One region of the Kluyvera sp. STS39-E genome, then DNA from elsewhere that is predicted to be linked to it. Evidence: riboswitches for the same ligand, from Rfam matches in the RefSeq annotation. Region 1 holds a riboswitch; the other holds the start of a gene.

Region 1 (15,808 bases):
CGGCCACCAGAATAACCGGACACTGCGCCATCTCCGCCATACCCATATTGACGATATCGCGGTCGCGCAGGTTGATCTCCGCCGGGCTGCCCGCCCCTTCCAGCACCACGACCTCGTAGTCCTGGGCAAGGCTATGGTAAACCTCGAGGATCTGCTCGCGCAGGCGCGGTTTGTAATCGTGATAGCTCACGGCATCCATGTTGGTTGCCACCTCGCCCATCAGCACAATCTGCGCTTTGCGGTCGCTGGTTGGTTTGAGCAAGATCGGGTTCATCCGTACGTCCGGTGCAATTCCAGCCGCTTCAGCCTGAAAAATTTGCGCCCGCCCCATCTCTTTGCCATCCGGGGTAATCCCGGAATTGAGCGCCATGTTCTGCGATTTAAACGGCGCGGTGCGCAGGCCATCTTGATAGAAAATCCGGCACAGCCCCGCCACCAGCATGCTTTTGCCAACGTCGGATGCGGTGCCCTGCAACATAATGGCCTGGATCATACGGTTCCTTTCTCACGCATACGGCAGAAAAATTCCGCCTCGGTTTTACACAGCGGCAGCCCAAGCTCCGCGTGCAGTTTTACCAGCCACGGCTGGCTTAATCCTGCTTCCTCAATCAGCGTACGTTGGGCAAAGACATCGCCCGCTTTACCCGCCGCCAGAACTTCGCCACGGCGCAGCACGTATACCGCGTCGCTGACTTCATAAATCAAATCAATATCGTGGCTGGAAATTACCACATGATTGCCCTGTGCGACGATACGCTTGATTATCTCAACCATCTGCGCTCGTCCAGACGGGTCCAGCCCTGCGGTGGGTTCATCAAGCAGCAGATAACGAGCCTGCAACACCAGCGCACCCGCTATCGCTACCCGTTTTTTCTGCCCGTGGCTCAGGCATTGGATTGGCTGCTGGCGAAAATGCTGGGCATCAACCAGCGTCAGCGCATCATCAATACGGCGGGCGATTTCGTCCTCCGCCACGCCGAGATTACGCAGGCTGAAGGCGATATCACTATCGATGTCGGTATAAAAAATTTGCTGATCCGGATCTTGAAATACCGTTGTCACCTGCTGACGCAACGCCAGCAGCCCACGCTTGCTGTAATCCAGCGGTTTTCCCTGCCATAGCACCGCCCCTTGCTGCGGTCGCAACAGCCCGCTGAGATGCATAAACAGCGTCGACTTTCCGCAGCCGTTCGCCCCCACCAACCCGGTGACGGCCTGCTGGGAAAAATCCAGCGTCAGCCCTTTCAGCGTCGGTTCGTCCTGGTAGCGAAACCACAGATCGCGAGTACCCAGCATGGTGTTCCTTAAAGGTGAAAATCACCCTGATACAGTTTGATATCCAGCGCCGTGCTCATCTGCTGATAGCGAATAAGCACGCGGGTAAACAGCAGTCCCACCAGCATCGACAGCGAACGGTAGCCAAGCCGCACATTGCGATAGCCAAAACGCAGCGTCTGCGCCCGGTGAATCGCCATCGCCTCATCCAGCAGAATAAAGATAAAGCGCCACGTCAGCAGAACTTGCTCAGTGAGCAGGCGCGGCACCCGCGCGCGTTTTAGCAGCACAATTAGCTGCGGGAAGGGAAGATTCAGCACCAGCCAGAAGGTTGCCGACAGCGCCGCGAGGCTGCGCCAGAAAGTGTCATTGGCGGTGTTTAAGCCTACCTGGGTGATGCCCAACCAAAACCCGCCGAGCGGCACGCTCGCCAGCAGCGTATGCGGGTCGCGACTCACGCTAAACACAATGGTCAACACCCCGACCAACAGAAAACCCAACGGCAGCGCCATCCAACGACACCAGCGCCAAAAAGAGACTCGCAGTAGCCAGCAGGTTAGCGCCGCCGTGAGCCCCATCAGCACAGCCTGCCCCAGTGGCGGCAGGCTAAATGCCAGAACCATCAACAGCAGCCAGAACAGGAATTTCCGTTCTGGCGCGACGTGAAACCAACGGCTCTGGTAGCTCAGTCGGTCAAGCCCGGTCATCATTACGCTGACGACCTTTGTAGTAACCCAGAATATAGAAAATCACCGCCGCACCGAGCGAGCCTTGCAGGGTAAACAGCAGGCTTTCAATTTCGCCGCTCGCCGGTTCGTATAGCGGCTGGAACCAAGGCTCATAGTGCGGGGCGATCGCCTGGATCTGGCTTTCTGCTTCGCCATCGGATCCACCGTACTCGCCGCCGTGATTAATAAAGAATGGCAGAATCACGAGAGCGATGATCATCGCCAGTAGAATCAATGTCTTTTTCATCTTAGTTTCCTTGCGCGGGGATAAGCTGACGTTTGGTCAACTGGTCGTAAATCATCACCGTCAACAGCCCTTCAGCAATGGCAATCGGGATCTGCGTCAGACAGAAGATCCCCATAAATTTCAGACTCGACCCGGCGATCCCTGCCTGCGGATCCGGGAAAGCGGCGCCCAGTTGGAGCGAAGTGACAAAATAGGTTGCCAAATCCGCCAGCATCGCACAGAGGAACACCGACACATCACGACGAAAGCCCGCTTTAGAGGCCATTTTCCACACCAGATAGCCGACGATAGGCCCAATCACCGCCATCGACATGCCGTTCGCGCCGAGCGTCGTCAGCCCGCCGTGCGCCAGCAGCAGCGCCTGGAACAGCAGCACGATGGCCCCCAGAATCGCCACCACGCCCGGACCAAACAAAATGACCGCCAACCCCACGCCGGTCGGGTGCGAACAACTGCCAGTGACAGACGGGATCTTCAGCGCCGAGAGAACAAAAATAAATGCTCCGCACAGCGCCAGCAGTACCTTCTGGTTGTTATCCTCTTGAACGATGTGACGCAGGCGCACCAGTCCGTACCACAGACATGGCAAAAACAGCAGCCACCACGCCAGCGCCCACATCGGCGGCAAAAAGCCTTCCATGATGTGCATCGCAAACGCCTGTTCCGGCACCACCAACAGCAGCAGCGCTGCCGCCGCCCCGCTCAACGATAATTTTTTAAGTTGTTGTTCTAGACTCACTGTCCCTGCCCCCACTGTTTATTCACCAGAATGGTTGAAAAATAAGGCAGCGGCTGGTCATCGCTGACCTCCGCCAGATTTCTCCAGCACTGCTCCCCCGGCAGCGTCGCCTCGGCCATCAGCAGGGCTTTATCCAACAGCCCCGCCTGTGCCAGCAGTGCTTTGATACGCGGGAAACGACCGTAGACTTTCATCAGCACGAGGCTGTCATGCTGTGCCAACGCGTGGGCGATTTCCGATTCCGGCGCGGTACACGCGACGACCGCCAGCGACTGCTGTTCCATCGCCAACGGCATCTGCGCACGAGCGGCAATGGCGGCAAACGACGTCACGCCGGGAATAATCTCCAGCCATTCAGGGCTGCCAATCCGCTGCAATAAAAAGACCCACGTGCTGAACAGCATGGCGTCGCCCAGCGTGATAAATCCTACCTGCTTACCGCCTTCAACTTCGCTTACCAGCGCTCTTGAAACGTCGTCCCACACCACCTCTTTTTCGGCGCTATCGGCGCTCATCGGAAAATGGCAGCAGCGCACCTCCGTATGTGCAGACAGATATTCACGCACGATGGACAGCGCCAGGCTGTCGCCACCTTTGCGTCCCGCCGGGGCGTAAAGAATATCGAGCCCGCCGAGAATACGCGCCGCGCGCACGGTGATGAGATCGGCGGCTCCCGGTCCGGTGCTTAGGGCATACAGTTTTCCGCTCATGCCACCTCCAGCGATTGCTGCAGATGCTCAACAAACATCGACCGTACCGCCGGGTTTTCCCCCAGCCCACGCAGCCAAGGCGTGGCGGTGATGCCCGCCGCGGTGAACAGCGTTTTCCACGAGTCTTCTTCATCGGACGCCATATCGTTAATCGCATGGTCGCCCGCCACCAGCATCAATGGCATCAGGTGCACGCTACGCACGCCCTCGCGATTGAGACTTTCGATCAGCACATCCACTTCCGGGTAGCTCTCTACCGCGCCAACGCGCGCCGGGAAGCGCTGGACGCTCATCATGTGGTCAAGACAAGCGTAAGCGGCAAAGGCGTGATGACTGGCCCCATGCCCCATAAACACCACTTTCTCATCGGGATTAAGCGCTGGCATTTGCTGCTCCAGCGCCTGCATCAGCCGCACGTAGTCGTCATGACCACTCAACAGCGGGGTGCCGATCGTCAGACGGCGAAATAGCGGGCGCAGGCTCTGCACTTCGCGAGCGATCTTCTCGTATTCATCGCCGTTGATAATGTGCAGCGACTGCACCGCCACATCTTCGTACCCCAGTTCAGCTAGCTTTTGCAGCGCCTCCAGCGGCGTATCGGTTTCAATACCGTCACGCAGTTTGAGCTTGCGGATAATCATGCCGGAAGTGAACGCCCGGAACAGGTCACGATCCGGGCAGCTTGCCGCCAGTTCGCGTTCACAGGCGACAATATTTTTCTCACAGGTATCGTGATAGCTGGTGCCGAAGCTGACCACTAAGAGGGCTTTTTTCATCATTGTTTCCTTATGCCGTGGCCTGCCAGCGCGCCAAGCGCTCGGCAAACTCAGCCAGACTGTTCAGTCGTTCATCGCCGGTCACCAAGGGTGCCGGACGGGTAATCACGATGCAGGGAATACCGGCATCTAGGCAGGGTTGAACCTTTTCCTGATAGCCGCCTTCCGCGCCGGAGGCTTTGGTGACCATCACATCGGCGCGGCAGTGACGGTAAAATGCGGCGTTAAACTCGGCGCTAAACGGGGCGCAAAGCGCAAAGATTTCGCCCACCCCAAAGCCTAAATCGGCGCACTGTTGCATTACCTCAGGTACCGGCAGCACGCGGGCAAGCAGCGTCTTTCCCGGCAGACCTTCCCGCCACAGCGCTAGCTCTTTGCTGCCAGTGGTAAGCAGCACCCGTTCCCCCATCGTCTGAATCAGCGCGCAGGCTTCAGGGATATTTGCTACGTAGTGCAGCAGCGGATGCGTCAAGGAATCGAGCTGCTCTGGACGCTGATAGCGGCTAAGCAGCACGCCGGTCTGCTCGCAGGCCGCCTGCGCGTTACGGCTCACCACTTCGGCGTACGGATGAGAGGCATCAATCACCCAGCGGGTCTGGTGTTCGCGCAGCCAAGTAACCATCTCCGTGAGATCCATGCGCCCGCAGCGCACCTGTCCGGCAATATCGCCCGCCAGGGCTACGCCGGTTGGCGTCGCGACCGACACGGTGTACGGCACCCGTGCGGCATCAAGCTGCAGGCAAATCGCCCGCGCATCGCTGGTGCCGCCGAGGACCAGAACGTCGCCCTCACTCACAGTACGTAGCCCCTTGGCGTGATCATCAGGCCGTCCTGCACATAGGTGGTTTTATTGCCGACAATCACCAGGCTGGTCATATCAACCGGACCAAAGTCCATCTCACCAAGGGTGGTCAGCCATTTTTCTTCTTTTTTGCGCCCGGCAGATTTCACGACGCCCACCGGCGTGTTGGCGCTTTTGCAGGCGGCGAGCAGTTCAAAGGCGCGCGCCAGATGCCCTTCACGGCCACGGCTGCGCGGGTTGTAGAAGCAGATGACAAAGTCCGCTTCCCCGGCGGCGATAATGCGTTTTTCAATCACTGGCCACGGCGTCAGCAGGTCGCTCAGGCTGATATGGCAGAAGTCGTGCATCAGCGGCGCGCCCAGCAGGGAGGCAGCGGCAATGCTGGCGGTCATGCCGGGGATAAGGCGAACCTCGACATCCAGCTTCTGCTTGCTCACCAGTTCCAGTACCAGCCCCGCCATACCATAAATCCCAGCATCACCGCTGCTGATAAGCGCCACGTTGTGCCCCGCCTGCGCCAGCTCAATCGCCGCCTGGCAGCGTTCGATCTCTTTGCACATCCCGGTTTTGATAACCTGCTTATCGCCGGTAAAAGCCTTTACCAGATGGGTATAGGTTTTGTAGCCGACGACTATTTCCGCCGCCTGCAGGGCTTCAACGGCTTCCATGGTCATCATCGCCTGCGAGCCAGGACCGATTCCAATTACGCTTAACATCAGTGTGTTACTCCCAAAGTAATAGTGACGCCCTGTTCACGCAGGTTCTCGCCAATAAGATGCCCATTGCAAAGCCGCCACGCAGCGGGGCCAGAAACGCTGCCAACGCCTACCGTTTTCTTCACAAACAGCGAGGAAGGAAAACGGTGTTCGTGTTCGCGAAGCTCGGCGACGCTAAAAATTTCAAACGGTACGTCGAAGTCGCTCGCCAGTTGGTTCAGCCCGAGTTCATCTTGCTTCACCACAATGCTGCCAATCGCCTTCAGGGCCAGCGGGTCAATACGATTAGCGGCCAGCTGGCGCAGCAGCAGCGCACTTATCACCGAGCAAGAGGTGCCACGCCTGCAGCCAATACCGGCGACAATCCGCCGCGGAACCAGCTTCCAGTGCGGTATCGGCAGCTCGGGCAGCGTGTCGCGCAGCGTGATGCAGACCAACGCATCCAGTTGCGGAAGCTGCTGCAGGTCAGTGACGGTAATAAACCCGCGCCGATCGCAGCGGCTGACCGTATCGGTGAGCGACTCATCCCACCACAGCCCCACGCGCCGCTGGCTCACCAGCATTTGGTTAACGGTTTTCACTGCCGCGCGAAAGTTATCCATACGGGCATTAAGCTGGCAGGCTAGGGTATCCAGCGCCGCCACATCGTTAACGTCGGTGGCGGTGGTAATCACCGGGTCCACGCCGAGAATACCCGCCAGTTGACGCGCCAAATCGTTCGCCCCGCCGATATGCCCTGAGAGCAGGCTGATAACGTGCTGACCGCGCTCATCAATGACCACCACCGCCGGGTCATGGAATTTATCTACCAAAAGCGGCGCCAGCACGCGCACTGCAATCCCGGTCGCGCCGATAAAAATCAGCGCCGAATAGCGGGTAAATGCCTGCTGCACCTGGTGGGCAAAGCTGCTGTCAAAGGGCAAAAAACCGTCCTCAACCAGCCCTTCACGGGTAAAACAGGTCATTGGCAGCGCAGTACGGAGTCGCTTTGCCAACGCCACACCGCCGGGCGTCAGGCACAACAGTGCGATACCGTCAGGCTTTACGGTATTCATGACTGAAATCCGCCGCGTAGAGTCGTGAGTAGTGGTATTCATCGCCTAAGAAATTGCCGACCAGAATGAGCGCCGTTTTGCGAATACCGGCATCGCGCACTTTGTCACCGATATCCGCCAGCGTGCCGCGTACCGTCTGGCTTTCCGGCCAAGTGGCCTTATAGACCACCGCCACCGGCGTCGTGGCCGGGTAGCCGCCATCGATCAAACGCTCCGCCACTTTGTGGATGCGCTGCACCGACAGGTAAATCGCCATCGAGGTTTGGTGTTGGGCGAGGGATTCAAGCTGCTCGCGCCCCGGCACCGGGGTACGCCCCTCCAACCGGGTGATAATCAGGCTTTGCGAGACTTCCGGGACGGTGTACTCCACGCCCAGCTCCGCCGCCGCACCAAGAAACGCGCTGACACCCGGCACCACCTGATATGCGATACCTCGACGAGTCAGTTCTTCGCCCTGCTCGCGCACCGAGCCATACAGCGAGACATCGCCGGTTTGCAGGCGTACCACCGTTTTCCCGGCCTTCACCCCCGCTTCCATCAGCGAGATGATCTGCTCTAGGTGCAATCCGGCACTGTCATGGCATTCAGCGCCCGCTTGGCAGTAGTCCAGTAGTTCGGTGTTAATCAGCGATCCGGCGTAGATAACAACCTGCGCCTGCTGCAGTAAGCGGTAGCCCTTCAGGGTAATCAGGTCACGGTCGCCGGGACCTGCACCGACGAACCAAACGCAGCGTGGGTCAAAGGCCTCAGCCATGGTTTTCTTCCTTCTGACAGGCAATCACAAAAACGGGGTTATGCGGTTTGAAATAGTGGCCGCTGCCAAGCGAGGTCAGCGCCGCGACGCCCAACTGCTGGCAGTCAACGTTACTGATCCCCAACTGGCGTAAATGACCGAGGGCGCTGTGCAGGTTTTCCTGCAATATAAAAGTCATCACCAGCCGCCCTGCGGGGCGCAGCTGGCGTAAAGACCAGTCAATCAGTTCGCACAGATGGCCGCCGCTGCCGCCCATAAAGACGGCGTCGGCAGGCTCGGCGATAGCAACCGGCGCGTCGCCCTCGACGATGTGCACGTTGGCGCAGGCGAAATGCCGACAGTTTTCTGCCAGCAACCGCAGCGCCACCGGGTTGCGCTCAATGGCGGTCACCTTAAGCGTTGGATTTTGTAGCGCCGCCTCAATCGAGACGCTGCCGGTTCCGGCACCAATATCAATCAGGTGGCGAGCCCGATGCAGTTCAAGCTTTGAAAGCGCCAGCGCACGCACCGCCTCTTTGGTCATCGGCACCTTTTCGCCGCGTAAAAACAGCTCATCTTTCATCGAGGATCACCACCGTGTTCATCTCATAGTCGTTCACGACCGCACTGACCCGCAGCCAGTGGATCCGTTCGTCGTCCTGGGCCAGATTTTCGCCAACGATCATCCAGCGATGCCCCTTGCCGCGCGCTACCAACTCGGCGGCAATGGTTTTCGGCCCGCAGCGCTTGTCGGTGACCATCGCCACTTTTTGGTGAGTGGCGAGCACGTCAAAGTTGACCGCGCGCCCGTGGCTGCTGGTGAGCCACATGTCATTCATATCGACTCCCGCCCGCGCGCACAGATACTGCACGGCGCTGACGCCGGGGATCACCTGCACGTTATCGCGACCAAAATGGGCGAGCAGGCGCGTGCCAATGCCGTAAAACAGCGGGTCGCCGGACGCCAGTACCACCACATTTTGCGCAGAGCGGGCCTCTATCCACGCCAGCACCTCGGCGATATTCGCGCCCAATGCGCAGCGCTCGCCGGAAAAATCAGGGAACTGCGCCAGATGGCGCGCGCCGCCCACCAAGGCATCGGCGCGGCTGACCGCCTCTTTGGCCAGCGGCGTCATCAGTTGAAGCCCCGCAGGGCCTACGCCCACCACCGTCAGCATGTCATCGCCTCCACAATCTCGTTCACCGGACGATTGCTGCCGAGGATCTGGTTATCAAAGGAAAACATAATGGCGTCGCAGATAGGGGGCGCTTTGGTAAAGCGCAGCCGCTGCATGACCCGCTGGCAGATACGTTCGGCCAAGTGGTTGTAGAGACGCTGAAAGCCATAAGCGTCGATGTGCTCCATCGCGGCTTCGGTGGTATCACAGTCACTAACCAAGGTCAGCAGTTCCAACGGCGCGCCAAGCAACGCCAAATGAGCGATCAGCGTTTCCATACGCGCATCGGCAATATGGCTATGGGTATGGAAAATTCCGGCGGCGATTTTAATCAGCTTGCCCGGGTGACCGATCAACACAATCTGGCGAAAGCCAAGGCGCACCGCCTCTTCAATCATGTAGCCCACGAAGTTGCTCATGGTCACCACCCCCTGCGGGTCGATGCCCATCTGCTCGCGTACAAAGCGTTCACCGTGGTTGCCCGGCACCAACACCACGCGTTCCAAGCCAGCGGCACGCTTCATCTCCAGTTCCAGCGCCAGCGAGCGTTTCCAGCTCTCTTCCGACATCGGTGTGACAATTCCGGTGGTGCCGATAATCGAAATGCCACCAAGGATACCTAGCCGCGAGTTATAGGTTTTCTGCGCCCGCTCTTCCCCTTCCGGGGCAAAGATTTCCACCTCCGCGCCGCGCGTCGGGCCAATCGCTTCGCGCACGGCGGTTTCAATGGTGTGGCGTGGGGTACGGTTAATCGCCGCGCTGCCGATGGGCAATCCAATGCCTTTACGGGTGACGGTGCCAACGCCTTCGCCACCGCGCAGCGTGATCTCCCCGCTGTCGCTCAGGGTGACGCGGGCAAAAATGAGCATCCCGTGAGTGGCATCAATATCGTCGCCGCCGTCTTTGCGGATCGCGGCGATGCCCTGCTGTCCTTCAACGTGCGGCGATTCCACGTTCATGTTCAGCGTCACGCCGGAAGGGGTGACAATCGACACCTGATGAATCAGGTGTTGGCGCATCACCATCAGCGCGGCGACTTTGGCCGCCGCCGTTGCGCAGGAGCCGGTGGTATACCCTTTGCGTAGCGCTTTGCCGTTATGCCACACCGGGGCGTCGAAGGCCGGTTCACTCATTGGGCGGCCTGTAAGTGGTAGAGAATGGCGTTTACGATAGCCGCGGCCACGTTGCTGCCGCCCTTGCGACCCAGCGCGGCAATGCCCGGTAAACCGCTGTGGCTAAGCGCATCTTTCGACTCCGCCGCGCCGACAAAGCCGACCGGTACGCCGATAACGCCACCGGCTTCCAGCCCTTTATGTTCCAGTAGACGAAACAGCGCGGTTGGCGCATTGCCAAAGACAAACACCTTATCGCCCTCTTCTTTTGCCGCGATATCCACCGCGGCCATCGAGCGGGTTATGCCTTGAGATTTGGCTTCACGTACCACGCGCGGATCGCTGATGTAGCAGCGACACTCGCCGCCAAAGGTCGCCAGCAGATTTTTATTGATGCCTGAGAGCGCCATAGTGGTGTCGGTATAGAGCGTGCACGGGCGGCTTAGCGATTCGCACAGTCGCGGCAAGGCATCTGGGGCAAACCACAGAATATCCAGCCACTCAAAGTCAGCGGTGGTATGAATAACTCGCTTGATGATGGCTTCGTGTAGCGGGCTGGCAAAGCGATAGTCCGGGCGCGTTTCATGGATAATCTCGCTGATAATCTCAAAGCTTTTACGCTCGATTGCCTGCGGTTGCTGGATATAGTTCATTACTGCTCTCCTTAGGCCGCGTCAACCAGCCAGAACCTGACCGCCATAAACAGCAGCAGGGCTAGCGTTGACGCCACCCACATCAGTCGAATCGTTTGGGAAATATCATCAATGGCAATGGCGCGGTGGGCGTCACCAATCCATGGTTTGTCGACGCGCTGGCCAAAATATTCGTTTGGGCCACCAAGACGGATGCCCAACGCGCCAGCCACGGTGGCCTCGGACCAGGCGCAGTTTGGGCTGCTGTGGTTGTATCGGTCCCGCCAGCCGATGCGCAGCGCGTGCACGCCGTCGAGTCGGCAGAGGAAGGCCGCGGCACTGATCAGCAGCCAGCTCAGGCGCGCAGGAAGATAGTTGGCGACATCATCAAGTCGGGCGCTGACCATACCGATAGCGCGGTATTTTTCATGCTTATAGCCGACCATCGAATCGAGGGTATTTACCGCTTTATAGGCCATCGCCAGCGGCGCGCCGCCGAGCAGCAGGAAAAATAAGGGCGCGATAATGCCGTCAACGGTGTTTTCCGCCACGGTTTCTACCACCGCGCGATTAATTTGTTCAGGCTGGAGCGCAGAGGTGTCGCGGCCCACGATCCACGACAGCTTCAGGCGACTTTCTCCAAGATGACCTTCGCGTAGCGGACGGGCAACATCCTGCGCACAGCGCGCTAGGCAACGCCCCGCCAGCACGGTGAAGATCATCCACACCTCAACGCCCCACCCCAGCCACGGATGTATCGACGCGGCCAGTTTTAGTACGCCCCAGGCGATACCGTAGGTCAGCCCGACCACCACCAGCCACATCACGCCGCCGCCGATACGTAGGGCGCGGTCGCTATGACAAAAACGGCGCACCACGCGCTGAACGGCGTTAATCAGATTTCCTATCCAGCGCACCGGATGCGGCCAGTTTTGCGGGTCGCCGAGGGTAAAATCGAGCAGCCATGCGAGGCCCCAAGCCAGCAACGTCATTGGACACTCCTTGCGGCGGCAAACCAGTGGTTCAGCATGGCGGGACGCTGGGCGAAGTGCAGGTGCAGGTAGCTGGCGAAGGTGTTACCGCGCTGCCAGCCGCCTTGCCATTGCTGGAGAGTCTCGCCATCGCGGACTTTGCGACACGACATCGCCGCCGGAATTTGCGGGATAAAATCGGAGTAGTGGAATTCATGCCCGCGCAGGACGTCACCGGGAGCGGCGAGCAGCGTCGGGCTTTCAGCCTGTGCTTCACAGTAGCCAAAGCGAGTCAGTCGTTTGCCCATTTTACTGGCGCCGGGAAGAATATCGGCCATAGCGTGGATCTCGCCCTGCGCATCCTCCAGCGTGCTGCCGAGGTACATCAGACCGCCGCATTCGGCGTAAATCGCCACGCCGCGCCGGTGGGCAGCACGAATTTGTTCCAGCATCGGTAGGTTAGCCGCGAGTCTGCGGGCGTGAAGCTCCGGGTAGCCGCCGCCCAGCCACAGCATTTGGCAATCCGGCAGCTTGCGGTCATGAAGCGGGCTGAAGCGAACAATCGTCACCCCCGCCCGTTCCAGCAGCGCCAAGTTGTCCGGGTAGTAGAAGTTGAAGGCCTCATCATCGGCCAGCGCCAGCGTTAATCCCTCGCCGTGCAGCGGCGTGGCTGGCCATTCCCCCACCGGTAAGGCGGACAATTCAGTGAGCGCGAGCAGTGCGTCGATATCCAGCGTACGTTCAAGGCCCGCAGCAAAGTCCTGCCACGGCTGAGTATCCACCGTCGATTCCCTAGCGGTAACTAGGCCAAGATGGCGTTCGGGCAGCGCCACCCCTTCGGCACGCGGGGCATAGCCCAGCACCGGCAAGGCGCAGTAGCGTTCGATGGCGCTTTTCAGCAGTTGAAAATGGCTGTCGCTGTTGACACGATTGACAATCACCCCAGCAATATTGAGGCTTGGGTCGAAGTGCTGAAAGCCCATCACCGTCGCCGCAATCGAAGTGGAAACGGCTTTGCCATCCACCAGCAAAATGACCGGGCAGCCTAGCTGTTTAGCCATCGCCGCGCTGCTGCAATAGTTTGGGTCGGTGCCGTAGCCATCATACAGACCCATCACGCCTTCAATAACGGCGATATCAGCCTGCTGCATATGCTCGCCAAACAGCGCATTGAGGATTGAGGGGGGCAGCATAAAGCCGTCGAGGTTTCGCGAAGGGACGCCGCACAGCGCAGTATGCCAGCCGGTGTCGAGGTAATCAGGGCCAACTTTATACGGCTGAACCCGCAGCCCGCGCTGCATAAGCAGTTTGAGCAGACCAAGCGTCACCGTGGTTTTACCACAGCCGCTGCCGGTGCCTGCGAGAACAAATGCGTGCTGTTTAGCTGCCATACCCTGACCTTTTTCAGGCAGGATTTGGTATAGCCGTGCGCTTGCCCGACCTAATGGCCGTGCAACACAAAGCAACCCACTTCCCACCGAAGTTGTTGTTAATGGCCAACAGGCAGGTCTTCTGGCTTAGCGTCATCCTCGCCCGTCCTTCCCGATCTAGCGATCAGTGGTGTTTACGGGGTCGTCAGCATCACAGCAGCGGGGGCTGCGGAGGATTTATACACGTGTGTATTCACCTCCTTCCCTGGCACATAATATGCCAAACCTGTTGGTTGCAGATTTATGCCGGTATATACCCGTCATAAAAATAAAAGCGCCTTACTCTAGCGCCGCGCATGAATCATTTCGTTGCGCTATGACAATACCGGTATATTTACGGTAGTTATATTTCGTTGGGCAAGACAAGGAAAATCATGAGCGTGGCGCGCTGCCCCGGTTCCTGCGGGGAATTGATACAAGGCTGGATTCTGGGCAGCGAAAAGCTCATCTCCTGTCCAATAGACTGGTATAGCACGGTGGAAGTGCGCGACGGCACGCCGCTGCCCGACGAACGTCCGCTCACCCGAGCGATGGTCAGCGCACTGCTCGCCCACTTTGGCTATCCGCAGGCGTTAAGCTCGGCGCTGCGCATTGAAGTGGACTCAACCCTGCCCATCGCAAAAGGGATGGCCAGCAGCACCGCCGATATCGCCGCCACCGCCGTGGCCGCGGCCCATCATTTGGGCCATTCGCTTGATGAGTCTACGCTTGCTGCGCTTTGCGTCTCGCTGGAACCGACCGACAGCACCCTGTTTCGCCGGTTAACCCTGTTCTGTCACCATCACGCCACCACGCAGATTGCCTGCGCTCCCGCGCCGCATTTCGACCTTTTAGTCCTTGAAAGTCCAGTGTTTTTGCGCACCGCAGACTATCATCGCCTTCCTCGCGCAGCGGCGCTCACGGCGCATGCCGAGGTTTTGCATCAAGCTTGGGGAAAAGTGCAGCGCGCCTGTATTGAGCAAGACGCTAGCCTGCTTGGCGAAGCGGCAACGCTCAGCGCTATCGCCAGCCAGTCGCTGCTGTCCAAGCCAGGCTTTGCGACGCTGATGGCGCTGGTAGAGTCCTGTGATTTATACGGCCTGAACGTGGCGCACAGCGGCAGCGTGGTCGGGCTGATGCTCGACCAAGATCGTCATGATGTGGAGTATCTTAGGTGGGCACTCACGCAGAAAAAACTGACCAATCATTGGCCGAAGCAGCACCTGTTAAGTGCGGTGTCGGGCGGGGTTCAGCTTAGCACCTGACGCATTGCCGCCAGCAGCCGCTGGTTTTCGATTTTGCTCCGTACCGCGACGCGGAAGTAGCGCCCGTCCAGCCCCGGATAGTTGGCGCAGCTGCGAATCAGTATGTGCTGTTGCAGTAACGCGTATTGCAGATCAACATCCGCCCGTTCGCAGCGTAAAAACAGATAGTTCGCTCGCCCCGGATAGACGGTCAATCCGTCAATTTCCCCCAGCGCCTGATACAAATGCTGACCTTCTCGTGCCAGCCAGCCCAGGGTGGTCTGCTGGTAGTCGCGGTCGTTAAGCACGCTGACTCCCGCCAGCGCAGCAAAAGCGTTGATTGACCACGGCATCTGATGCTTGCGCAGACGCGCCACCGCTTGCTCATCACCGTTAAGCAAATAACCCAAACGCAGGCCGGGAATGGCGTAGAACTTGGTCAGCGATCGCAGCACCCAAATGTGCGGATTTTGTCCTAGCTGCGGAATAAAACCTGGCTCGTCGGTCATAAAATCGATAAACGCTTCGTCGAGAATAAGCGCGATATTGAGCGTCCGACAGCGCTCAGCGATGGCATCCAGCAGCGCGCGCTCCGGCATTAGCCCGGTGGGATTATTTGGCGTGCACAGGAACAGGCAGTCGAGATCTGCCGTCAGCGCCGGCAAAATCCGCTCGGTCAGCTGCCAGCCGTCTTCTTCGCGCAGGGCAAAGGTCTCTATTTCACAATCGAGGGTTTCCAGCGCCCGGCGATACTCAGCAAATCCCGGTGCAATGACCATCGCCCGGCGCGGCTTCAAACCGTGGACGAGGGTAAAAATCGATTCGGTTTCACCATTGCCCGCCAGACACCACGACGCAGGAACACCGTGATGCGCCGCCAGCGCCTGATGCAGTTGCTGATAGTCGACGTCGGGGTAACGCTCGACGCAGTTAAGATTGTCGATAATCGCCTGTTTAAGGCCTGCTGGCATCCCCAGCGGATTGATGTTGGCGCTGAAATCCAGCAGCGTATCGGCATCAACGCCAAGCAGTGCCGCCGCTTCGCGAATATTGCCGCCGTGGGCGCTCTTTAGCAAAGACACGCCGGCTTATCCGCGCCTTGCCAACGTCGCACCGTCGGCAAAGTAGGCTTTGATCCCGGCAAGGATCGACTCGGCAACCTCCTGCTGGAACTTTGCAGTTTTCAACTTACGTTCCTCTTCGACGTTACTGATAAACGCCGTTTCGACGAGGATCGACGGAATATCCGGTGCTTTTAGTACTGCAAAGCCGGCCTGCTCCACCTGATTTTTATGCAGATTGTTGACCTGCCCCAGTCGTTTAAGCACCGCTTTGCCAAATTTCAGGCTGTCAGTGATGGTCAGCGACTGCACCATGTCAAACATGGTGTGATCAACGTAGCGGTCGCCACTTTTGCTTACGCCCCCCACTAAGTCGGCGGCGTTCTGGGTTTGCGCGAGGTATTTAGCCGCCGTGCTGGT
Region 2 (15,808 bases), on a different contig from region 1:
GGCCTGATAAGCACAGCGCCATCAGGCGGTCTATGGCACATTGCCGGATGGCGGCGTTGCCTTATCCGGCCTACTTAAGGAGTTAGCCGGTGTTACGCATACCTGCTGCAACGCCCGCGATAGTCACCATCAGCGCTTGCTCGACGTTTGGATCCGGCTCTAAGCCTTCCTCTTCTGCTTTACGTGAACGATGCAGCAGTTCAGCCTGCAGTACGTTCAGCGGGTCGGTGTAGATGTTACGCAACTGGATAGATTCGGCGATCCATGGCAGGTCAGCCATCAGGTGCGCGTCGTTGGCAATATCGAGCACCACTTTGATGTCGGCTTCCAGCAGGTCGCGCAGTTCGGTACCCAGTGCCCACAGCTCAGGTTTCACCAGACGCTGATCATAGTATTCCGCCAGCCACAGGTCGGCTTTCGAGTAAACCATTTCCAACATGCCCAGACGGGTGGAGAAGAATGGCCAGTCGCGGCACATGCTTTCCAGTTTGCTCTGTTTGCCATCTTCCACCACTTTTTGCAGCGCTGCACCGGCACCCAGCCAGGCTGGCAGCATCAGGCGGTTTTGGGTCCACGCGAAGATCCATGGAATGGCGCGCAGGGACTCAACGCCACCGGTAGGACGACGTTTGGCCGGACGCGAACCCAGCGGCAGTTTGCCCAGTTCCTGCTCCGGTGTGGCGGAACGGAAGTAAGGTACAAAATCTTTGTTTTCACGCACGTAGCCGCGATACATCTCGCAGGAGATATCCGACAGCTCGTCCATGACGCGGCGCCATTCTTCTTTTGGCTCCGGTGGTGGCAGCAGGTTAGCTTCCAAAATAGCGCTGGTGTACAGCGACAGGCTGCTAACGGTAATTTCCGGCAGACCGTATTTGAAGCGGATCATCTCGCCCTGTTCGGTGACGCGCAGGCCGCCTTTCAGGCTTCCCGGAGGCTGTGACAGCAGCGCAGCGTGGGCCGGTGCGCCGCCGCGACCGATAGAACCGCCGCGACCGTGGAACAGCGTCAGTTCGATGCCAGATTTCTCACAGGTTTTGATCAGCGCATCCTGTGCTTGGTACTGCGCCCAGGATGCGGCCATGACGCCCGCATCTTTTGCGGAGTCAGAGTAGCCAATCATGACCATTTGTTTGCCCTGAATAAAGCCGCGATACCAGTCGATACTCAGTAATTGGGTCATCACGTCGTCGGCGTTGTTCAGGTCGTCCAGCGTTTCGAACAGCGGAGCGACCGGTAGCGCAAACGGAATACCTGCTTCTTTGAGCAGCAGGTGAACGGCCAGCACGTCGGATGGGGTTTTGGCCATTGAGATAACATAGGCGGCAACGGAGCCCTGTGGCGCATCAACAATCGCTTTGCAGGTGTTGAGCACTTCGCGGGTGTCGTTGCTCGGTTCCCAACTGCGTGGCAGCAGCGGGCGTTTGGAATTGAGCTCGCGAATGAGGAAGGCTTGTTTGTCGGCTTCAGACCAGCTTTCATAGTCGCCAATGCCGAGGTAACGCGTCAGTTCGCCCAGCGCTTCGGTATGGCGGGTACTTTCCTGACGCACGTCAATGCGCACCAGCGGTACGCCGAAACATTTCACGCGACGCAGGGTGTCGAGCAGTTCGCCGTTGGCGATGATGCTCATGCCGCAGGCCTGCAGGGATTTATAGCAGGCGTACAGCGGTTCCCACAGCTGCTCATTCTGGCTAATCAGACCTGCCGGTTTCGGCAGACGCTGACCTTTCAGACGGGCTTCCAGCCAGGCCTGAGTTGCCATCAGCTGGCTGCGCAGGGTTTTCATCAGGTAGCGGTAAGGCTCGGTGGCACCTTCTTCGCCAACCAACTCGCGCAGTTCGTCGGTACATTCGACCATCGACAGTTCAGAAATCAGGATCTGCACGTCTTTCAAGAACAGGTCGGTGGCTTTCCAGCGGCTCAGCAGCAGCACGTGGCGGGTGATTTCGGCGGTGACGTTCGGGTTGCCGTCACGGTCGCCGCCCATCCAAGAGGTGAAGCGCACCGGGACAAAGTCGACCGGTAGCTTGTAGCCGAGGTTCTCTTCGAGCTGTTCGTTCAGTTCGCGCAGATAGTTCGGCACGCCTTCCCACAGGCTGTTTTCTACCACCGCAAAGCCCCATTTTGCTTCATCAACCGGGCTTGGGCGGTGCTTACGAATTTCGTCGGTGTGCCAAGACTGAGCAATTAGCTGGCGCAGGCGGCGCATCACTTGGTTGCGTTCGTAGTCGGCAATATCGGTATTATCGAGCTGTTTCAGACAGTTGTTGATTTCACCCATCTTGTGGATAAGCGTACGACGCGTGATTTCGGTCGGGTGCGCGGTCAGCACCAGCTCCAGCGACAGGGATTCAACGGCCTGTTTAATGGTGGTTTCGTTGAGATTGGGTTGGTCTTTGAGTTTACGCAGGGTACGGGCAATCACTTCCGGGTTGCTCGCCGCTTCGCCTTTTGGCGAAATGCTGTGGTATTGCTCGGCGGTATTAGCCAGATTCAGGAACTGGCTGAACGCGCGGGCAACCGGCAACAATTCATCGTTGGACAGGTTCTGCAAGGTGGTCAGCAGCTCCTGGCGATTGGCTTCGTTGCCAGCACGTGATGATTTGGACAACTTACGGATTGTTTCTACACGGTCAAGAATGTTCTCACCAAGCGCATCCTTGATGGTATCGCCTAGCACTTTACCGAGCATACTGACATTACTACGCAACGCGGAATATTGTTCGTTCATTAACCCAGACACCCCATCTCATTTTATTTTGTTATATCCCGGCCTCGGAACGTAGGGGCGGGATAAAGACACCTCTTTTATAAAGCCACGTAAAAACCCTTACGTCAATTGCTGCGAAATCGCTTCAGCAAACGAATAAATCGCGACAATTTACGAAAGTTAATTCGCATCGTGCCAGATAAGAAATGCTTATGAAAATGTGAGGGCGATCGTGGGAAAGTGCGGCGTTGCGTTGCCGGATGGCGCTGCGCTTATCCGGCCTACCGATGAGGTAGGCCCAGTAAACGAAGCGCCACCGGGCAAAGGCGTTAATGCCAGCAGAAGTGATGCACGACTTGGCTAATTAAGTCTCGCGTCGGCTTAATAAAGCGTGTTTCCAGGTATTCATCTGGCTGGTGGGCCTGATTAATAGAGCCTGGGCCGAGCACGATAGTCGGACACAGGTTTTGAATAAACGGTGCTTCGGTGCAGTAGTTCACCACTTCGGTTTTGGTGCCGAGCAGGTTTTCCAGCACTTCAACCAATTGGTGATCCGGTGGGCATTCGTAGCCTGGAATCGGCGGATGCAGCTCGCTAATCGTCAGGCGACCGGGCCACTGCGCGCTTACCGGTTCAAGGGCTTCATCCAGCAGGCCGTTGAGATCGCCCAACGTCATGCCCGGCAGCGGGCGAATATCCATATGCAGTTCGCAGCAAGCACAGATGCGGTTGGAGGCGTCGCCGCCGTGGAGGCTGCCAAGGTTGAGCGTTGGATATGGCACGGTGAAGGCTTCATAGTGATAGCGCTCTTTCAGCGAGTCGCGTAGCTGCATCACGCGACCGATGGCATCGTGCATAATTTCAATGGCATTCACGCCACGCGCCGGATCGCTGGAGTGACCTGATTGGCCCAGCACGCGAATGGCGTTCGACATATGGCCTTTGTGCGCTCGCACCGGCTGCAACGAGGTGGGTTCACCGATGATGGCGCAATCTGGGCGCAGCGTGGTGGACTCGGCAAAGTAGCGCGCCCCGGCCATGCTGGTTTCTTCGTCAGCGGTCGCCAGAATGTAGAGCGGCTTTTTCAGCGTCTTCACATCCACATCACGCAGGGCGTCGAGAATAAACGCAAAGAAGCCTTTCATGTCGGCGGTGCCGAGCCCATAAAGCTTGTTTTCATGCTCGGTGAGGGTGAACGGATCGCGGGTCCAACGGCCGTCGTCGAATGGAACGGTATCGGTATGACCCGCAAGAAGCAGACCGCCTGCGCCGTGACCGGTGCTGGCGAGCAGGTTGAATTTATTGCGGGTTCCAGGGACCGGCTGAACCTCAACTTCAAAGCCTAAAGAGGCAAACCAATCAGCGAGCAGAGTGATTAAAGACGCATTGCTCTGATCGAGCGCTTCTTCGGTTGCGCTGATGGACGGGGTGGCGATCAACGCACGGTAAATCTCGATAAATGGGGGTAAATTGTTTTTCATTGTTGACACACCTCGGGTCGTGATAGTATCAATATTCATGCAGTATTTGTGAATAAAAATACATTATCATTAGGCGTAAGAAAACCCACCAACAGTAGGGTGAAGTGATTACGCTTAATCAGGCAAACAGACATAAGAAGGTGAACTGCACCGATGTTGAATACGCTGATTGTGGGCGCGAGCGGTTACGCTGGCGCAGAGCTTGTGACCTATGTAAATCGCCATCCTCATATGAACATAACCGCTTTGACGGTCTCAGCGCAAAGCAATGATGCAGGAAAGTTAATCTCCGATTTGCATCCACAGCTGAAAGGCATCGTTGACCTGCCGTTGCAGCCGATGTCCGATATCAGTGAATTCAGCGCGGGCGTTGATGTCGTGTTCCTCGCCACCGCTCATGAAGTCAGTCATGACCTCGCGCCGCAGTTTCTTGCGGCGGGCTGTGTGGTGTTCGACCTGTCCGGCGCGTTCCGTGTGAACGATGGCGCCTTCTATGAAAAATATTACGGTTTTACCCATCAGCATCCTGAGCTGCTGGCGCAAGCAGTATATGGCTTGGCCGAGTGGAGCGCGGATGCGCTGAAAGAAGCCAAACTGATTGCCGTACCGGGTTGCTACCCAACGGCGGCGCAGCTGTCACTTAAGCCGCTGATTGATGGCGGTCTGTTGGATCTCACTCAGTGGCCGGTTATTAATGCCACTTCCGGCGTGAGTGGTGCGGGGCGTAAAGCTGCTATCTCCAATAGCTTCTGCGAAGTGAGCCTGCAGCCGTACGGCGTGTTTACCCACCGCCATCAGCCGGAAATCGCCAGCCATCTTGGCGCGGAGGTGATTTTCACTCCGCATCTGGGCAACTTCCCGCGCGGTATTCTCGAAACTATCACCTGCCGTCTGAAGCCTGGCGTGACCCAGTCTCAGGTCGCAGATGCGCTGCAGCAGGCTTACGCGGATAAACCGATGGTTCGTTTATACGACAAAGGCGTGCCGGCGTTGAAAAACGTCGTGGGTCTGCCGTTCTGCGATATCGGTTTTGCCGTTCAGGGCGAGCACCTGATCGTGGTGGCAACCGAAGACAACCTATTGAAAGGCGCCGCCGCACAGGCCGTGCAGTGCGCCAATATCCGTTTCGGCTTCGCTGAGACGCAGTCTCTTATCTAAGGTGTGATGACGATGAATCCATTAATTATCAAACTGGGCGGCGTGTTACTGGATAGCGAAGAAGCGCTGGAGCGTCTGTTTACCGCGCTGGTTAACTATCGTGAATCACATCAGCGTCCGCTGGTGATTGTCCATGGCGGCGGCTGCGTGGTGGATGAGCTGATGAAGCAGCTCAATCTGCCGGTGAAAAAGAAAAACGGCCTGCGCGTCACACCGGCTGACCAGATTGACATCATCACCGGGGCGCTGGCGGGAACGGCGAACAAAACGCTGCTGGCGTGGGCGAAAAAACATGATATCGCGTCCGTGGGCCTGTTCCTCGGCGATGGCGACAGCGTGAAGGTGACCAAGCTTGATGAAGAGCTGGGCCACGTAGGGCAGGCGCAGCCGGGTTCGCCGAAGCTGATTAACCTGCTGCTGGAAGGTGGATTCCTGCCGGTGGTGAGTTCAATCGGCGTGACCGCTGAAGGGCAACTGATGAACGTCAACGCCGATCAGGCGGCTACCGCACTGGCGGCGACGCTGGGCGCAGACTTAATTCTGCTCTCCGACGTGAGCGGTATTCTGGACGGCAAAGGCCAGCGTATTGCCGAGATGACGGCGGCGAAGGCGGAACAGCTTATCGACCAAGGCATTATTACCGACGGCATGATCGTCAAAGTGAATGCGGCGCTTGATGCTGCGCGTACGCTGGGTCGCCCGGTGGATATCGCCTCTTGGCGTCACGCGGAACAACTCCCGGCGCTGTTTAACGGCACGCCGATCGGCACGCGTATTTTGGCTTAAGCATTTGTGTGCCGGATGGCGGTGTAAACGCTTTATTCGGCCTACGTGAACAGAACTTGTCGGCCGGATAAGCGCAGCGCCATCCGGCATTGAAATCGAAGAATTTAAGGAAGCATGTTATGGCACTTTGGGGCGGGCGTTTTACTCAGGCAGCGGATCAGCGGTTCAAACAGTTCAATGACTCTTTACGCTTTGATTATCGCCTAGCGGAGCAAGATATCATTGGCTCTGTCGCCTGGTCTAAGGCGCTGGTGACGGTTGGCGTGCTGACCGAGCAGGAACAGACTCAGTTGGAAGATGCGCTGGGCGTGCTGCTGGAAGAGGTTCGCGCAAACCCACAGCAGATCCTTGAAAGCGATGCTGAAGATATTCATAGCTGGGTTGAAGGCAAGCTTATCGACAAAGTCGGTCAACTGGGCAAAAAACTGCACACCGGGCGTAGCCGTAACGACCAAGTCGCTACCGACCTGAAACTGTGGTGTAAAGATACCGTCGCTGAACTGCTGGCGGCTAACCGTCAGCTGCAAAGCGCGTTGGTTGAGACCGCACAGGCGAACCAAGACGCCGTGATGCCGGGGTATACCCACCTGCAGCGTGCGCAGCCGGTGACTTTTGCTCACTGGTGTTTGGCCTACGTTGAGATGCTGGCGCGTGATGAAAGCCGTCTGCACGATACACTCAAACGTCTGGATGTTAGCCCGCTGGGCTGCGGTGCGCTGGCGGGTACCGCCTATGAGATTGACCGTGAACAACTGGCCGGCTGGCTGGGCTTCGCGTCCGCGACCCGTAACAGCCTTGATAGCGTGTCAGACCGCGACCACGTGCTGGAACTGCTTTCCAATGCCTCTATCGGGATGGTGCACCTGTCGCGCTTTGCTGAAGATTTAATCTTCTTTAATACCGGCGAAGCGGGCTTTGTGGAGCTTTCCGATCGCGTGACTTCCGGTTCTTCACTGATGCCGCAGAAGAAAAACCCGGATGCGCTGGAGCTTATCCGTGGTAAATGCGGCCGCGTGCAGGGCGCGCTAACCGGCATGATGATGACCCTGAAAGGCCTGCCGCTGGCTTACAACAAAGACATGCAGGAAGATAAAGAAGGGGTCTTTGACGCGCTCGATACTTGGATGGACTGTCTGCATATGGCCGTGCTGGTACTGGACGGGATTCAGGTGAAACGTCCACGTTGCCAGGAAGCGGCACAGCAGGGTTATGCTAACGCCACTGAGCTTGCGGATTATCTGGTTGCTAAAGGCGTACCGTTCCGTGAAGCGCACCATATTGTAGGTGAAGCGGTGGTTGAAGCCATTGCCCAAGGCAAGCCGCTGGAAGATCTGGCGTTGGCTGATTTGCAAAAATTCAGCGCGGTGATTGGCGACGACGTGTACCCGATTCTGTCTCTGCAATCTTGCCTTGATAAGCGTGCAGCCAAAGGCGGTGTATCGCCTCAGCAGGTGGCGCAGGCCATCAGCGACGCGAAGGCGCGCCTCGCATAACCGTTGTAGGCCTGATAAGCGTAGCGCCATCAGGCCGATCGGCGCACATTGCCGGATGGCGGCGTAGCCCGGCCGAGCGCAAGCGACGCCGGGTTTTTTACGCCAAAAAAAAGCGGGCCACGGGGCCCGCAAACGTTCATGTTGGCTTTTGTTAGTCGAGTTTGAGAGAAACTCCGAATCAGTGTGACGACTTCAAGGGTTAAACAAGGGTCACCTGTTTCTGTGGTGTATTATTAAACAGAATCCTTGATAGGGATAATCATTCGTTGCTATTCTATCTATCGCCATGGGCTATCGTGGCGATGGAGGAAGAATAATGAATATTCGCGATCTTGAATACCTGGTGGCATTGGCTGAACATCGGCACTTTCGCCGGGCGGCAGACTCCTGCCATGTCAGTCAGCCAACCCTAAGCGGGCAGATTCGTAAACTGGAAGATGAACTTGGCGTGATGCTGCTGGAACGCACCAGCCGCAAAGTGCTGTTTACCCAAGCGGGACTGCTGCTGGTGGACCAGGCGCGTACTGTGCTACGCGAGGTCAAAGTGCTTAAGGAGATGGCAAGCCAGCAGGGGGAGACAATGTCCGGCCCGCTGCATATCGGCCTGATTCCAACCGTTGGCCCGTATCTGTTACCGCATATTATCCCAATACTGCATCAAACCTTCCCGAAGCTGGAAATGTATCTGCATGAAGCGCAAACCCATCAGCTGCTGGCGCAGCTCGACAGCGGTAAGCTGGATTGCGTGATTCTGGCGTTGGTGAAGGAAAGCGAAGCTTTTATCGAAGTGCCGCTGTACGACGAACCGATGTCGCTTGCGATCTACGAAGATCACCCGTGGGCGGAGCGCGATCGTGTGCCGATGGCAGATCTAGCAGGTGAAAAGCTGCTGATGCTGGAAGACGGCCACTGTCTACGCGATCAGGCGATGGGTTTCTGCTTTGAGGCGGGTGCTGACGAAGATACCCACTTCCGGGCCACCAGCCTAGAAACGCTGCGTAATATGGTGGCGGCGGGCAGCGGAATTACGTTGTTGCCTGAGCTTGCGGTGCCGCAGGAACGCAAACGTGACGGCGTGGTTTACCTGCCGTGCATTAAGCCGGAACCTCGCCGTACCGTCGGTCTGGTCTATCGACCAGGATCGCCGCTGCGCAGCCGCTATGAGCAGTTAGCTGAGGCCGTCCGTGAAACGATGGACGGCCATTTTGACAAGGCGCTAAAAAAGGCGGTTTAAGCCGTTCAACGCCGCTACCCGATAGGCTTCCGCCATGGTTGGGTAGTTAAAGGTGGTGTTAACGAAGTACTCAATGGTGTTACCACCGCCTTTCTGCTCCATAATCGCTTGGCCGATATGAATAATTTCGGCCGCGCGCTCACCAAAGCAGTGAATGCCGAGGATTTCCTTGGTCTCCCGATGGAACAGGATTTTCAGGCTACCCACGCTCATGCCGACGATTTGCGCTCGTGCCAGGTGTTTGAACTGCGCACGACCCACTTCGTATGGCACTTTCATCGCCGTTAGCTGCTGCTCCGTTTTACCCACCGAGCTGATTTCTGGAATGGTGTAGATCCCGGTCGGGATATCTTCAATCAGATGCCCGGAAGCTTCACCTTTCATCAGCGCCTGTGCGGCAATCCGGCCTTGGTCATAGGCGGCGGAGGCGAGGCTCGGATAACCGATAACATCACCCACCGCATAGACGTGCGGCAACGCGGTCTGGTATAGGCTGTTTACCTTCAATTGACCGCGGCCATCGGCCTGCAGGCCAATGTTTTCCAGCGCCAGAGATTCGGTGTTGCCAGTGCGCCCGTTGGCAAACAGCAGGCAGTCGGCCTTGAGCTTTTTGCCGGATTTCAGGTGCATGATCACGCCATCATCCACGCCTTCGATTCTCTCGTACTCTTCGTTGTGGCGAATAACCACACCGCTGTTCCAGAAGTGATAGGACAGTGAGTCCGACATTTCCTGATCGAGGAAGGCCAGCAGGCGGTCGCGGGTGTTGATCAAATCGACTTTGACGTCCATTCCGCGGAAGATGGACGCATATTCACAGCCAATAACCCCTGCGCCGTAGATGATGACGTGGCGAGGCTCGTGGTGCAGGCTGAGAATTGAGTCACTGTCATAAATGCGCGGATGGTTAAAATCAACGTCGGCCGGGCGATATGGGCGTGAACCGCAGGCGATGACGAACTTATCGGCGGTTAAGGTTTCGACCGAACCGTCCGGGCATTTCAGTGCGATGGTGTGCTCATCAACAAAGTGAGCGTCGCCCTGCAGCATTTCGCAGTGATTGCGCTCGTAAAAGCCTTGGCGCATACGTGTTTGCTGATTAATCACGCTATCGGCGTGGTTCAGGATATCGGCAAACGAGGAGCGGAGAAGTCGGCTGTGGTCACTATAAAGAGGGTTTTGGTTGAATTCGATAATACGGCTGACGGCATGGCGAAGGGCTTTAGACGGGATGGTGCCCCAATGGGTACAACCGCCGCCGACGTTATGGTAACGCTCAATAACGGCGACATGGGCTCCTTGCTTCACCAGACCCATAGCAGCACCTTCACCGCCAGGGCCGGAACCAATTATTACTGCATCATAATCGTAGGAATGTGACATGGTAAGGCTTACCTGTTCTTATACATAAAAGCAACAGAATCATAACATCATCAAATGAATAACCCAATTATCGTTGGGCTTTTTTCATACGAAATAGCATAAATAGCGTGTAAACAATCATTAACAAAGCTGCGTAAGTGGATTCGTTTTGATCTCTGGTATAGTGCCAGCACGGCATATGGAAGGATTCAGTCATCGTGATGGGTGTTAGAGCGCAACAAAAAGAAAAGACCCGGCGTTCGCTGGTGGAAGCGGCATTTAGTCAACTCAGTGCCGAACGTAGTTTTGCCAGCCTGAGCCTGCGCGAAGTGGCGCGCGAGGCGGGGATCGCGCCAACCTCCTTTTATCGCCATTTCCGTGATGTGGATGAGCTAGGACTGACGATGGTCGACGAAAGCGGCCTGATGCTGCGCCAACTGATGCGCCAGGCACGTCAGCGTATCGCGAAAGGCGGTAGCGTCATTCGCACCTCGGTTTCAACGTTTATGGAATTTATCGGTAATAACCCAAACGCCTTCCGCCTGTTGCTGCGAGAACGTTCTGGAACATCCGCCGCTTTTCGTGCAGCGGTTGCCCGCGAAATTCAGCATTTTATTGCGGAACTTGCCGACTATCTGGAAATCGAAAATCATATGCCCCGGGCCTTCACGGAAGCACAGGCTGAGGCGATGGTGACGATTGTATTTAGCGCGGGAGCGGAGGCTTTAGATGTTGGCCTTGAGCAGCGTCGGCAGCTGGAGGAGCGGCTGGTGCTGCAGTTACGGATGATCTCCAAAGGCGCGTACTACTGGTATCGTCGCGAACAAGAGAAGAGTCACATCATTCCGAATAAGGTGGTAGACGAGCAATGAAACAGTCAGTTCAGGATAAAGGTACGCTGCTGCTAGCGCTGTTGGCTGGCTTATCGATTAACGGCACGTTTGCAGCGCTGTTTAGCTCCATCGTTCCTTTTTCCGTATTCCCTATAATTTCTCTGGTGCTGACGGTTTACTGCCTGCATCAGCGCTATCAAAATCGTACCATGCCGGTTGGGCTGCCAGGTTTGTCTGCTGCCTGCTTTATTCTTGGCGTGCTGCTTTACAGTACCGTGGTTCGGGCGGAATACCCGGATATCGGTTCTAACTTCTTCCCTGCGGTGCTGTCGGTGGCGATGGTCTTTTGGATTGGTTATCGGATGCGTAACCGCAAGCACGAGTCCTAATCTGTAGGCCGGATGGCGGCTTCGCCTTATCCGGCCTACCGTAGTCTTACTTCTTCGTTAACAGCACGCCGCATTCCATATGATGGGTGTACGGGAACTGATCGAACAGCGCTAGGCGCGTGATGTTATGCGTCTGACTTAACGTTTCCAGATTCTGGCACAGCGTTTCTGGGTTGCAGGAGATGTACAGAATATTGGGATACGCCTGCACCATCTTCTCGGTTTCGCTGTCCAGCCCGCTGCGCGGTGGATCGACAAAAATAGTCTCACACTGATAGCTCTTCAGATCGATGCCCTGCAAACGGTTAAATTCCCGCACGCCGTTCATTGCCTGAGTAAACTCTTCCGCCGCCATGCGGATGATTTGCACATTGTCGATGTGGTTGGCCGCGATGTTGTACTGCGCGGCGGCGACGGATGGCTTGGCGATTTCGGTGGCCAGCACGCGGTTGAAGTTACGCGCTAGCGCCAGCGAGAAGTTGCCGTTACCGCAATACAATTCCAGCAGGTCGCCGCGTGAATTCTGCGTGCTATCCAGTGCCCACTCCAACATCTGAATATTCATCGCTGCGTTTGGCTGGGTGAAGCTGTTCTCTACCTGACGGTAGATCATCTCTTTCCCAGCAACCGGCAGACGTTCATCAATATAATCCTGATCCAGCTCGATTTTGGTTTTGGTCGCCCGGCCAATAAGGTGCACATTCAGCCCCTGCGCTCGCAGCGCATCGCGCAGGATCGTGGCCTGTTCACGCCATTCGTCACCGAGTTTCTTGTGGTACAACAGCGTGACTACCGCCTGGTTGCTGAGTGTGGTCAGGTAGTCAATCTGGAACAGCTTATGACGCAGCGTTGGGTTGTCGCGTACGCCGTCGAGCATGACGGTCATCAGCGTATTAATAAGCTGGCTGGCGGCCGGGAATGAATCGACGCGGATGCGGTTTTTGGTCTGCTGGTCAAACATGATGTGGTAGAGATCGTCGCCGTCGTGCCAGATGCGGAACTCCGCACGCATCCGGTAGTGGCTGACCGGTGAACGAAACACCTCCGGCGCAGGCGCGCTAAACGGCGTCATCATCGTTTGCAGGCGAGTCACTTTCTCGGCGAGCTGAGCGTCGTACTGTTCGGTAGGGAGGTGTTCGGGGGTCATGATGCATCCTGAATAATAAAAGTACGCGGGGATTGTAGGGCTTGTTCAGGGGATGTCCAGCCTCAAGCGGGTTAAAATGATAAATAGCAGTCTGGACATCCGTATGTAACTAAATGTAGCATTCGCTTACCGGTCCTGTGAGTTAAAAGGGAATCCAGTGTGAATCTGGAGCTGACGCGCAGCGGTAAGGAAGGTAAGAAAGAAGCGCACCTAGTGCAGACACTGCGGCTTGCCGTGGGAAGTCATTCTTTCTTTATATAGCCTCCAAGCCCGAAGACCTGCCGGATGACGTCGCATGAGGTTTTATCGTCGCGAGCAACTGATAAAACCTGCGGCATCCTTTATCTATTTCGGATGCTTTTAAAAATGATTAAAAAAGTTTCGCTGCTGACGGCGTTGTCCGTCACGGCATTTTCCGGCTGGGCGCAAGACAGCAATTCAGACACGCTGGTGGTGACCGCCAACCGCTTCCAACAACCCGTCAATACCGTTCTGGCTCCTACCGACGTTGTGACGCGCGATGATATTCAGCGCTGGCAGTCGAAAGATCTCAATGATGTGATGCGCCGCTTGCCTGGGGTGGATATTTCGCAGACCGGCGGGATGGGAAGCAGCTCTTCTCTATTTATACGCGGCACCGAAGCGCGCCATGTATTGGTGTTGATCGACGGTATTCCGATGGCAAGAGCGGGTATTGGTAACGCTATCGATATTGGCCAGATTCCAGTGTCCCTAGTGCAGCGTATCGAATACATTCGCGGACCGCGTTCTGCAGTGTACGGTTCCGGGGCGATTGGTGGGGTGGTTAACATCATTACCATGAGCGACGATGAACGCGCTCAGGTCGATGCCGGGATGGGGTCGAATGGCTACCAAACCTATGACGGTGCGGTGAATAAACGCTTTGGTGACACGATGGTGACTGCGGCAGGAGCTTACCAGACGACCAAAGGTTTTAACGTCAAACCTGATTCTCCTTACAGCGGCGATAGCGACCGCGATGGTTATCGCAACAAATTGTTCTGGGGCGCCGTACAGCACAAGTTCGATGATAGCTTCTCGGGATTCTTCCGTGGCTATGGATACACGGCAAACAACGATTACGATCAGGATACAAAATATGGCTCTCCTGAAGGTAATGATGAAGGGCAGAACTATAACCAATCCTGGGACACAGGGCTTCGCTATAACTCTGGCATCTATTCCACTCAGCTTATCGCCAACTATCAGCACCTTAAAGACTATAACTACAGCAGCAATCTAGGTCGCTATGCGGGCCAAGCCACGCTGGATGATATGGAACAGCGTTATATCCAGTGGGGTAACAACATTGAGGTTGGACACGGCGCGATTAGCGGTGGCGTTGACTGGAAGCAGGAAAAGCTGGTTTCCGGCAGCACGACAAAAACTGATGCCTATAAACGTGATACGACGGGCCTTTACCTGACCGGGCAGCAGCAGATTGATTCCATTACGCTGGAAGCATCGGGCCGTGAGGATCATGATGAGCAGTTTGGCTGGCACGGAACTTGGCAAACAGCTGCGGGTTGGGAATTTATTGATGGTTACCGCGCAACGCTTTCTTATGGCACCGGCTTCCTAGCACCCTCTTTGGGGCAGCAGTATGGTGCGGCGCGTTATGCATATGGAAGCAACCGAGGCATCATTGCCAACCCGAATCTGCAACCTGAAGAATCTAAACAGTGGGAAGCCGGAATTGACGGGATTACGGGGCCGTTGGATTGGAGGCTCTCTGCGTACCACTATGAAATTCAAAACCTGATTGATTATAAAAGCTCGAGCCAATACAGCCAGTACGTCAACGTGAAATCGGCCACCATTAAAGGCTTGGAGTGGACGGGGAACATCACGACTGGCCCGGTAGAGCACCACCTGACTCTGCAATATGTTGATCCGCGTGATGATGAAACCAATCAGGTTCTTGCTCGCCGTGCGAAACAGCAGGTGAAGTATGAGGTAACTGGGCAGGTTTACGATCTTGGCTGGAATATCGCTTACCAATATTTGGGGCAGCGCTATGATAACGATTATGACGAGACAACAAATACCTCTAGTCGAGTTAGAGTGGGCGGTGTGAGCCTGTGGGATATCGGATTGTCATATCCAGTCACCTCACACCTGACAGTTCGTGGTAAAATCGCCAACCTGTTCGATAAAGATTACGAGACAGCATATGGCTACCCAACTGCAGGACGGGAATACACCTTGTCTGGCAGCTACACCTTCTAAACCACGTCCCACCGTCCTGGTCTTTGACTCCGGGGTTGGTGGGCTGTCGGTCTACGATGAGGTCCGGCACCTTCTGCCGGATCTTCATTACATCTACGCTTTCGATAACGTGGCTTTCCCTTATGGGGAGAAGAGCGAAGAGTTTATCGTTGAACGCGTCCTCGAGATTGTCACTGCCGTACAGCAACGCTATCCACTAGCGCTCGCGGTTATCGCCTGTAACACGGCGAGCACAGTGTCGCTCCCCGCGCTGCGAGAGAAGTTTGCTTTCCCGGTTGTAGGCGTCGTGCCTGCAATTAAGCCGGCGGCACGCCTGTCTGCCAACCGTGTCATTGGGCTACTGGCAACGCGGGGCACGGTAAAGCGTTCTTATACTCATGAGCTCATTGCACGCTTTGCCGATGAATGCCGGATTGAGATGCTTGGGTCCGCAGAGTTAGTTGAGCTGGCAGAAGCGAAGCTGCACGGTGAGCCCGTTCCGCTCGAAGAGCTGCGCCGTATTCTACGTCCGTGGCTGCGTATGCAGGAGCCGCCAGATACCGTTGTTCTCGGTTGCACCCATTTCCCTCTATTACAAGAGGAACTGTTGCAGGTGCTTCCGGAAGGTACGCGGCTGATCGACTCCGGTGCTGCAATCGCGCGTCGAACTGCTTGGTTATTGGAACATGAAGCGCCGGATGCGAAATCTAGCGATGCCAATCTGGCCTACTGTATGGCGTTAACGACTGAAACTGAGCAACTTTTACCCGTTTTACAGCGTTATGGCTTTGAAACGCTCGAAAAACTGCCTGTTTCAGGCTGATTTGAGCAAAAAAGAGACGGTTGAAAAGTTTTTTTAAAACAGGGCTTGTCAACGTCTCAGAACTCCCTATAATGCGCCTCCACTGACACGGAACAACGGATTACAAGCCGCCGGGTCAGCGAGGTTCTCAAGGGAACTTCAGCAGAGAAAAGCGAAATTA

What was found. Region 1 has a riboswitch for cobalamin ahead of AB4K05_RS02570 (cobyrinate a,c-diamide synthase). Riboswitches for the same ligand answer to the same signal wherever they lie in the genome.
Region 2: another riboswitch for cobalamin. It lies ahead of btuB (TonB-dependent vitamin B12 receptor BtuB); the one in region 1 lies ahead of AB4K05_RS02570 (cobyrinate a,c-diamide synthase).

What each region holds. Positions count from the first base shown of each region.
Region 1 is NZ_JBFQGA010000001.1:529,133-544,940, reverse strand. Features, by position in the region: gene AB4K05_RS02650 (cobyric acid synthase) at 1-493, opposite strand, end outside; gene AB4K05_RS02645 (energy-coupling factor ABC transporter ATP-binding protein) at 490-1,296, opposite strand; gene AB4K05_RS02640 (energy-coupling factor ABC transporter transmembrane protein) at 1,305-1,982, opposite strand; gene AB4K05_RS02635 (energy-coupling factor ABC transporter substrate-binding protein) at 1,969-2,250, opposite strand; gene cbiM (cobalt ECF transporter S component CbiM) at 2,252-2,989, opposite strand; gene AB4K05_RS02625 (cobalt-factor II C(20)-methyltransferase) at 2,986-3,699, opposite strand; gene AB4K05_RS02620 (sirohydrochlorin cobaltochelatase) at 3,696-4,475, opposite strand; gene AB4K05_RS02615 (cobalt-precorrin-6A reductase) at 4,486-5,271, opposite strand; gene AB4K05_RS02610 (precorrin-3B C(17)-methyltransferase) at 5,268-5,993, opposite strand; gene cbiG (cobalt-precorrin 5A hydrolase) at 5,993-7,048, opposite strand; gene AB4K05_RS02600 (cobalt-precorrin-4 methyltransferase) at 7,029-7,802, opposite strand; gene AB4K05_RS02595 (decarboxylating cobalt-precorrin-6B (C(15))-methyltransferase) at 7,795-8,364, opposite strand; gene AB4K05_RS02590 (cobalt-precorrin-7 (C(5))-methyltransferase) at 8,354-8,959, opposite strand; gene cbiD (cobalt-precorrin-5B (C(1))-methyltransferase CbiD) at 8,953-10,092, opposite strand; gene AB4K05_RS02580 (cobalt-precorrin-8 methylmutase) at 10,089-10,724, opposite strand; gene cbiB (adenosylcobinamide-phosphate synthase CbiB) at 10,736-11,695, opposite strand; gene AB4K05_RS02570 (cobyrinate a,c-diamide synthase) at 11,692-13,065, opposite strand; cobalamin riboswitch at 13,159-13,349, opposite strand; gene AB4K05_RS02565 (L-threonine kinase) at 13,479-14,348, shown strand; gene cobD (threonine-phosphate decarboxylase CobD) at 14,333-15,409, opposite strand; gene amiC (N-acetylmuramoyl-L-alanine amidase AmiC) at 15,416-15,808, opposite strand, start outside.
Region 2 is NZ_JBFQGA010000011.1:134,528-150,335, forward strand. Features, by position in the region: gene ppc (phosphoenolpyruvate carboxylase) at 83-2,734, opposite strand; gene argE (acetylornithine deacetylase) at 3,043-4,194, opposite strand; gene argC (N-acetyl-gamma-glutamyl-phosphate reductase) at 4,348-5,352, shown strand; gene argB (acetylglutamate kinase) at 5,365-6,138, shown strand; gene argH (argininosuccinate lyase) at 6,258-7,631, shown strand; gene oxyR (DNA-binding transcriptional regulator OxyR) at 7,948-8,865, shown strand; gene sthA (Si-specific NAD(P)(+) transhydrogenase) at 8,848-10,248, opposite strand; partial or broken gene fabR (HTH-type transcriptional repressor FabR) at 10,446-11,080, shown strand; gene AB4K05_RS21765 (YijD family membrane protein) at 11,096-11,449, shown strand; gene trmA (tRNA (uridine(54)-C5)-methyltransferase TrmA) at 11,496-12,596, opposite strand; cobalamin riboswitch at 12,710-12,897, shown strand; gene btuB (TonB-dependent vitamin B12 receptor BtuB) at 12,963-14,846, shown strand; gene murI (glutamate racemase) at 14,791-15,648, shown strand.